DNA from 4 places in the Selenihalanaerobacter shriftii genome. Region 1 is predicted to be linked to each of the others. Evidence: riboswitches for the same ligand, from Rfam matches in the RefSeq annotation. Region 1 holds a riboswitch; each other region holds the start of a gene.
The links. Region 1 has a riboswitch for cyclic di-GMP ahead of B5D41_RS01670 (hypothetical protein). Riboswitches for the same ligand answer to the same signal wherever they lie in the genome.
Positions count from the first base shown of each region.

Region 2: another riboswitch for cyclic di-GMP. It lies ahead of B5D41_RS03635 (methyl-accepting chemotaxis protein); the one in region 1 lies ahead of B5D41_RS01670 (hypothetical protein).
Region 3: another riboswitch for cyclic di-GMP. It lies ahead of B5D41_RS14005 (ATP-binding protein); the one in region 1 lies ahead of B5D41_RS01670 (hypothetical protein).
Region 4: another riboswitch for cyclic di-GMP. It lies ahead of B5D41_RS10295 (methyl-accepting chemotaxis protein); the one in region 1 lies ahead of B5D41_RS01670 (hypothetical protein).

Region 1 covers NZ_FUWM01000004.1:57,246-59,456, reverse strand. The annotation lists gene B5D41_RS01675 (hypothetical protein) at 1-566, shown strand, start outside; cyclic di-GMP riboswitch class II at 755-841, shown strand; gene B5D41_RS01670 (hypothetical protein) at 961-1,548, shown strand; gene B5D41_RS01665 (COG1470 family protein) at 1,923-2,211, shown strand, end outside.
Region 2 covers NZ_FUWM01000006.1:48,460-50,670, reverse strand. The annotation lists gene B5D41_RS03645 (AfsR/SARP family transcriptional regulator) at 1-282, shown strand, start outside; gene B5D41_RS03640 (hypothetical protein) at 509-688, shown strand; cyclic di-GMP riboswitch class I at 874-967, shown strand; gene B5D41_RS03635 (methyl-accepting chemotaxis protein) at 1,074-2,211, shown strand, end outside.
Region 3 covers NZ_FUWM01000021.1:14,300-16,510, forward strand. The annotation lists gene B5D41_RS14005 (ATP-binding protein) at 1-1,405, opposite strand, end outside; cyclic di-GMP riboswitch class I at 1,521-1,614, opposite strand; gene B5D41_RS11160 (AzlD domain-containing protein) at 1,726-2,028, opposite strand; gene B5D41_RS11165 (AzlC family ABC transporter permease) at 2,031-2,211, opposite strand, start outside.
Region 4 covers NZ_FUWM01000018.1:37,437-39,647, reverse strand. The annotation lists gene B5D41_RS10305 (molybdopterin molybdotransferase MoeA) at 1-139, shown strand, start outside; partial or broken gene tatC (twin-arginine translocase subunit TatC) at 183-846, shown strand; cyclic di-GMP riboswitch class I at 1,158-1,245, shown strand; gene B5D41_RS10295 (methyl-accepting chemotaxis protein) at 1,291-2,211, shown strand, end outside.

The DNA.
Region 1 (2,211 bases):
AAATGTCAGGATGGTCTGATTATCATGCCTTAGATAACTTTATTAAATTCTTAGATGATGATGACTTAAAGTCAACAGTTAAATTCAAGTTAGCTAAGGAAGCCTGGTGGAAGGTACCGAGTGGGACCTATAAAGGATGGCTAGAATCAGGAAAGTCACCGGCAATTAGAGTCATAGTACATATAAGGTCTTATACAAATGTGAGTGTATATCCAGATAATGTTGAAATTAATGCTACTAGCGGGCCTGGAATCTATAAACCAGAGGAGAAGGCAAGGCTAAAAGTTGAAGCAAATCATCATAATTGGCTTCTTAATATAAATACTGAACCTTTAATTTATCAAGGTGATAGTGATGATGAGGCCAAGATTTTGCCTAAAAATATTCTGTTAGCATTAGGAGATTCAGAATATTCTTATAATAAAATGGACGAAAAAATGATAATTAATGGTAGCAATTACAGACGAGGGATTAATACAGATATTTCTTTGAAGGTAAAAGTAGGTTGGAAGCATACTGCTGGTACATATAAAGGGAAGATCAATTTTACACTGACAAATAGATAATTATATTTAAAATTTTTGATATTAAAAGTTTAATAGGTTTTCGTAATTAGTAAGGAGTCTTTATTCTCAATAATTACGAGGTAATATTAATTAGGAGGTGATATTTGCTTAAAGGGGAGTAGTAAAGGGACTGTTTTAATATCAGGTCGTGTTGGTAAGGACATAAAATATAAGAACGTATAAACTTCTTACTCATTGGAAGCTAAGACTTGTCATTCCTTAACTGGTCATCAATGGAGTGATAGTGAGCTAGTGATGAAACCGGCCAAGAGTAAAACGAGCGATCGAGGAGGCGAAGAAGTGTTATCCTTTAACTGGTCACCAATAGGGTAGCAGGGAGCCAATGGTGAACCCGGCCGCGAGTAATTTATAACCAATGAGGAGGAGAAAATTAATGAAAAAATTAATGATTTTCGGATTAGCGATGATGTTGGTATTTGGTATGAGTGTGGTTTCTATGGCGGCTGAACAGTTAGATAAAAGTGTACTTGGAGTTGACTTAACAGTTGAGGAATATGCAGAGATTGGTTTTGATGAGGCTAGTTATAATTTTACTTTTTTAGCTCCGAATGTAGATAATAATGGTGATGGACCAAGTCATTTCTTTCCGTTTAATGTTAAGTCTAATACTCCTGTAACTATAACTGCAACAGAAGGGTTGACTTCGTTACTTCAAGGAATGGTTCCTGAAGGTAAAGTATGGACTGGTGGCGATAGAGGAGATACTATAGTCTCACCATATATGACATTTGCTGATGAGAATCAAAACTTTCAAAATGGAAATGACTCTTTTGTAAAGTCTGGAGCAAATGATGGTGATGGTTGGACTAGTAAATTAAATTCTGATGCAGGTAACAATAATTATACTCTTTATTTAGGTGCTCAATGGTTCACAGATAAAGACTGGTGGGAATTAGAGGCAACAGATGGTGACAAAGAATTTAATCTTCAATTGACAGTAGCAGCTCCACAAACTTTATAAATATTAGATATATTAAGAAGGCGAGACTAAAATCTCGCCTTTCTTTTAATATAAATGATATTATCAGCAAGTGAATAAATTAAAATTCAAATAAGATATAATTTAACTAATGACATTATTAGCTTTTAAGTTTAATGTAAAGGTTTACATTTAGCATTAGTATTTAAATTAATAGCTGAATAGTTAGTAATAATATTAATTTGTATTATTAATAAAATATATGACAATATTTTAACTAACAATTTATGTAAGTTTTTAAGATTATAATGAATAATAATTAACTCAAACAAAATTTTATTTATAGCTTTATATGATAAGTAAATAACATAATAGAGTTAAGATAATTATAGGCTATAAGGTAGGGGGAGATAATTATGGATATTAGTTCAGTTTATATGAAATTGAAAGAAAAATCAGAGCATGTTTTAATGCTAAAAATAATAATTATAATTATTACTATTTTAATATTTACTCAAAATGGCTTAGCTGTTGGTGTAAAACCTTTAGTAATTGATTTGAGTATGCAACCTGGTGATATTAAAGAATTCACCTTAAATCTTACTCCTAGTGGTAGTGAAGAATTAGTTAAACTTTCATTATATCAGCCAGTACAACTTACTAACGGTAGTCTTACTTATCAAAAATCTGATACAGAATCTTTTT
Region 2 (2,211 bases), on a different contig from region 1:
GAAAGATTCATGAGTTTATTTTTAGATATGGCTGATGAATTATTAATATATTATTATCAGAATAGGGAATATGAAAAATGTATTAAATTAACAGATAGAATGTTAGAGATTAATAAACACTTTGAACAGGCATATTTTTATAAAATGAAAAGCTATAATCAAATGGGGCAACGGTCTTTTGCAATTAAAGCTTATCAGAGTTGTAAAAAAGTTTTAAATGAGGAATTAAAGATTAATCCTAATTCTAGGATAGAAGAGTATTATAGGTCAATAACTTTATAGTTTGAATATATTAAAGGAGTCATCTTATTAATAAGATGACTCCTTTAATTATTTATTTAGGTATGTAAGTACATTGTAAGTGAGATGTAATCAGTTAGAAAGGTTAATATGTTAAAATATAGTAGAATAAGAATTATATTAAAGGAATTGGAATAATAAATGAAGAATAAAAAACTATTTGTCATTTATATATATAGGCTAAAAAGATTTTGAAAGGAGAAATGGTTTGAAACCAAATAGTAGTGAACTTAATGAACTGAATATGACACTAAATAAAAAATTAGTAAAATTATCTAAGTTAGTTGAAGTAAAGAATGATTTAGTAAATAAAGAAATCATAAATTTGAGCAAAGAAATAGATAAAATAGTATTAAAGATACTTAATAAAGAAGGAAAAAAGAGATAATAGTCGAAATAACTAATATAATATACAAGAAATATACTTTATATATAAATGCATACATAATAAGCTTATTAGCGACAAATTTTTTGTATAAACTTATATAATTTATAACTACATAATATTTTATAGGATGTTTTTTATATGATATTGCATGTGCGACAACTCACAAGATTAATAATTAAAATTTTCCGTGAGAAAGGCATACCTTTTGTAAAGAAAGGGACGCAAAGCTATGAGTCTAAGGTATAGTTGATTTTATACTAAGACTGTCTGGCTTCCATGGGATAGGTGTAACAACAAACCTTATCCCTAATTAGGGATAAGGTTTGTTGTTTTTGGCTTTTATCATATATATTTAGAGATTTAAATTAGTTAGGGAGGTGATAGCTTGGCTAAATCTAGTCAGGTATTTCAAAACATAATAGATGACTTAAATTATAGTTTGAAGCACAACATAGAATCTTTAGAAGATATCATTGATAAGACTGAAGACTTCTATGGATTGATTTCAAACCGATTACCTGAGATTGAAGAGAATATAGATGAAACTATTGAGGAAACTAAATTATTAATTAATTATTTTATAGAAACTGATGAACCTGAATCTGAAATCGATACTAACTTTCAAATGAATGAGGTGTTAGAAAACTTAGAAGAGAAGATTCATCAGGTCTATGATTCATTATCAGCTAGAGATAAAGTATCTGAGATATTAGATGATTTTATAATGGATAATGATGAAGAAGAAGCTCAATTCATGGAAGTATTAAATTTAATTGAAGAGTTAGAAGAAGTATTAAGTGAGCTAGAAGACCTTTCAATTAATGCTATTATAGTTTCAGCTAAGGCTGGCAAAGATGGGGCAGGCTTTAGAGTGATCTCTAATGAGATTAATCGTTTAGCTGCTAATATTAAAGATAAGTATGAATTTATTGAAGAGAGTATATTAACTTTACAGAAGTGGTATCAAGGGTTTACAGGTGATTTAAATGAGTTAGGAACAATTGAAGAAAATATTTCATCTAATTACCGAATGGAAATTAAAGAGATATTTGAAGATATATTAGATTCATTACAGACTATTGCAGATATGTTAAAGGACTTTATGGGACATATTCAACAATCTGTAGAACCTATCTACGATATTATTATTCTAGCTCAAAATCAAGATATAATTAGACAGAATTTAGAGAACTTAATTGAAATTATGTTAAGTACTCAACAAGAGATTAAGGATTTTGAGGTAGCTAATAGTGAAGAGGAAGTTATTTTAAACAAGTTAGTCTTTATTACTGAAGTGTTAAATTTATCTAAAAAATTAATGAATAACATTTTGAAGCAATTACACGATTCATTATTCACGATTCAAGAAGAGTTTACTCAGATGAGTTCTGATTTGAATGAGATTAGAGAGGATGGGGAGCAGTTAAGTCTCTTTTTTGCTGGAGGTTCTAATGGATCTGGATCGACAGATAAGGTTAGTTTAGAATTGATTTATCAAAGATTAATTGATTTTATTCCTAAAT
Region 3 (2,211 bases), on a different contig from region 1:
GATTTTCATTTATCATTTCAGTAAATAGTGATCTTAATTTTAAATCTCCTTTTTTAACAAAATTATTAAACCAATCTTTACCTATAATTTCTTCTTGAGAATATCCTAGGATTTCACATCCTTTTTTATTAATTAAAGTTACTTCTTTATCTTGATTTAAAACTAAAAATATGACCTCTGAAATATCAAAATATTTTTGTAACTCTTTCTTTTTTTTATATAACTTTTCATTTGTTTCATTCAATCTGGTTACCCTATTATATAATCTATCTTGCATCTTATTAAGAGCTATTGCTAATTCTCCTATTTCATCATTAGAATTTACTTCTAATGATGAAATACTCAACTTATCATCACTAAAATTATTAGAAATATTCTGAGCAAAATTAGTAACTATAGTTAAAGGTTGTAAGCATTTATTAGTTAAAATTATATTAAGTATTATAATAGCAATTACAACTATAAGTATTATCCAAAATATTACTTTGGATATTTGATTTGAAATTTTCATCAACTCAGCCTTTTCAATTATTGATATAAATTTTAAATTAGTCTGAGGAGAAGTATATAGACTGATAAAATACCCCTTATTATTCATAACTGTTTCAAAATTGGCTTTTTGCATTTCCTTTATATTATTTAATTCTTCAATTTCAAGGCTGCTGATATCCTGAAAGTTTAATTCTGGTCTTTTAGGATTTGCTAAAATAATTCCTTCATCAGTAGCTAGAATTATATATCCTGTGTCCTTAATTTTAATATCCTCTACTATCCTTACTAAACTATCTAGTTTAATATCCATCCCTTGAACTCCTATAGTTTTTCCATGATCATTATCAATTGTTGTAGCTAAACTAATATTAAATGATTTGTTGAAAGACTGATAGTAAGGATCTGTTATGATTACATCTTCTTTATTCTTTATAGCTTTTTTATAAAAAGGCTTTGTTTTGGGATTATAATTATTTACATTTACTTTTTTAGGCCACTGTATATAACTTCCATTTTTAGTTGTAATATATACATATGATAACTTAGAATGTGATTCAATGAAATTTTTAAATAGTCTATGAAGCTTTGGATTGGGACTAATCCTTTGTAATGCCTGATTTGTTGATTTATTCACATAAGAAGTAGAAGTTTGCTGGTTAAGATTCTGAATAATAGGATTTGTTGCTAACATCTTACAGTCTTCTTTTAAAGTTTGAAGATATAGGTTAATCATATTATCAGCTTGTTCAATTTCATGAATAGTCTTTTTAATAAAATTATGTTTTATTATTTCTTTTGTTGTTTTTAATTCTAAATAACTTATAGTAATTATAGCTATTGATAATAGTATTAAAAATAATATTATTAATTTATTCTTAATACTAGCTTGTATTTTATTGAAAACACCTTTCATAAATTCACCTCCTTTTTTTATAAATAGAATAAACCTTATTCCTCTTTTAGCATATCTAAGAGAAATAAGGCTTAATACTTCTAAAATAATCTTAACATCTTTAGAACCTATTCCCTTCGACAAGTTAACAATCATAACAAAATCAAAGATCTTGCCTTAGATTTAACTCTTTGCGACCCTATCTTTCAATAGATGTGCCATTTTCGAGGATTAATATAATCTTTTAAAAACAATATTATATTTTAGTAATATTTTCCATATTACTTTATTTATATACTCTAACAGTAAATTCCTGCATTTTTATCTAAATAATTGAATAATCAAAATGTTATTTCCCAGAAAAAGACTCCAAAAATACTACTAACTACTATTAATAATAAATTGATTTCAAAAATAGCTAAACTGATTGCAACTATTCCACCAATAATTGCTGATTCTTTACTTCCAGTAGATGATAAAATTCCCGGAAAAATCAATGCACCTATGGCTGCAAACGGAATAAACTCTAAAAATCTCCGCAAAGAATTAGGTAACTCCATATCTTGTAATAAAACAATAGGTAACATCCGAGGGACATAAGTAACCACAGCCATACCAATTATTAAAACTATTAAATTTTCCATTACTAAACCGCCTCCTTAGGAAAGAAATAGCTTCCAAGTGCCGATGCTAATATAGTTGTGATTACTACTCTCCATCCTGTTGAAATACTGCTAAAAAATGAAGTCCAACTTAAAAAAGTATTAATTACTACTGTAATCAAAGATACAATTAAGATTGCATAAGATTTCTTTAAATTAGGAACT
Region 4 (2,211 bases), on a different contig from region 1:
GAGTAAAGCAGGAACGCAAGGTTCTGGAGTGCTTCACACATTTGCTAATGCAAATAGTTTGGCAGTTGTTCCAAAGGATATAGAATATTTAGCAAAGGGAAGTGAAGTAGAAGTACTAACATTAGATAAGTGGTTTTAATTTTTAATTTAATCTAATATATTTTAAAGATGGAGGAATAATTATGTCAGATATACAGATGTCATTAGTTGAACACTTAACTGAATTAAGAAAAAAGTTGCTAATTTCTATTGGTGTTTTAGTTATCTTTTCAATAGGTAGCTATCTATTTGCAGAGCAGATAATAGATATATTAACTCATCCAGTTGGAAAAAAATTGGTCTATCTTACTCCTCCGGAAGCTTTTTTCACACAATTAAAAGTTTCTTTTTTCACAGGCTTTTTAGTAGCTCTACCAATTATTCTTTATCAATTTTGGAAGTTTATTTTACCGGGACTTAAAGGTAGCGAAAAGAAATCTTTATTGATATTAGTGCCTTTATCATATTTATTCTTTATAGGTGGAGCTGCTTTTGGATTTTTTGTAGTGATTCCTTTTGGTATTAAGTTCTTTTTAGGTTTCACATCTAATAATCTAGAAGCAATGTTTTCTTTAAGTAAGTATATTTCTTTTAGTTTTTGAGTTACCATTATTAATAACTCTATTAGTTAAATTAAATTTAATTACTTCTCAATTCTTAACTACTAATCGAAGATATGTAATAGTCAGTATTTTTGTTTTTGCTGCTATATTGACACCACCAGATATTATTTCACAAACTATGATGGCTTTACCATTAATTTTACTTTATGAGGGAAGTATTATTGTAGCTAAAATAATTGAATAAGATAAATAATAAATTTATTAAAGAATAAAGCCTGTGACTTTGATTAACATGAGGACACAGGCTGTTTTTTTATTATATTCTCTGGGATCCTTACTATTTAGAGTTCATTAGATTTGGCTGTTATTTAAATTTGATAATATAATGCTAGTGGATTACAAATACAATATTTTGTGATGATTGTCACAAAATATCCGGGACAAATATAACTTTATATTACAATTATTTTAAATTAAAAGGTATTACAGTAATAATAAGGAAATTATAATATAATAGATTAGAATCATAATTATGTACAATAAAATAGTATTTTAAATTTTAGAGGGCAAACCTGTTGAAAAGCAGGGACGCAAAGTTATGGGGCTAAATCCTTTAAAGGATTTAGCTTGCCAGACTGCATTTTAAGGCCCTTGAGGGGCCTTTTTTTATTTAAAAAGGAGGGGTAAGATGCGTTTAATTAATAAAGAAATGTTTGATATTGATGTCGAACGTACTTTGAAAAGCCGGCTATTATTGAAAACATTGATTTTTTCTGGAATATTGGGATTGATTGGTCTGTTATTACTAGGTGTCTTTACTTATAATACAGCGACAGATGGTCTTCAAAAATTATCTACTGAAAAATTAGAGACTATATCAAATGAGTTAAATTATTATTTTAATGAAGTTAATATGTCACAAGAAGAATTAATTAAGAATTTAGATGATCTTGATGCCAAGGAGAAGAAATACTTTCAAAATGGAACCGGACAGATTTATATAATAGATAAGCAAGGAAAAGTATTATATGGAAAATCCAGTGATAGCTTAAAACTTATTGATCATATTCAGGAAAATAAAACAAGCAGATTAGAATATGAGGTTAATAATAATAATATGATGGCCACTTATGAATATAATTCAGATTTAGGCTGGTATATAATAGTTGCAGATCAGATTAGTAATATGACACGGTTTAATAAAGATGTAGCTTGGACGATGATAATTACATGTCTTGTGGCTATGGCATTAATGGGGACAGGTGCTATTTTTGTAACTAATAATATTACAGGTCCTATTAATCAATTAGTAGATATTTTAAATAAGACAGAGCAGGGGGACTTGACTGCTCAAGTTAGCTTTGCTTATCGTGAAGATGAATTAGGAGTTTTAGGTACTACTTTTAATAATATGATTGATAAGCAGGGTGATATTATAAATCGAGTTAAGGTAGCAGCTCAAACAGTAAGTAGCTCTAGTGAGGATTTATCGACTACTATTGACGAATCAAATCAATATATTGGGACTACTACATCTAATATTACTGAGTTATCAGCTAGTATTGAAGAAATAGCATCAAACACTGAAATGGTTTCTTCATCAGCGGAA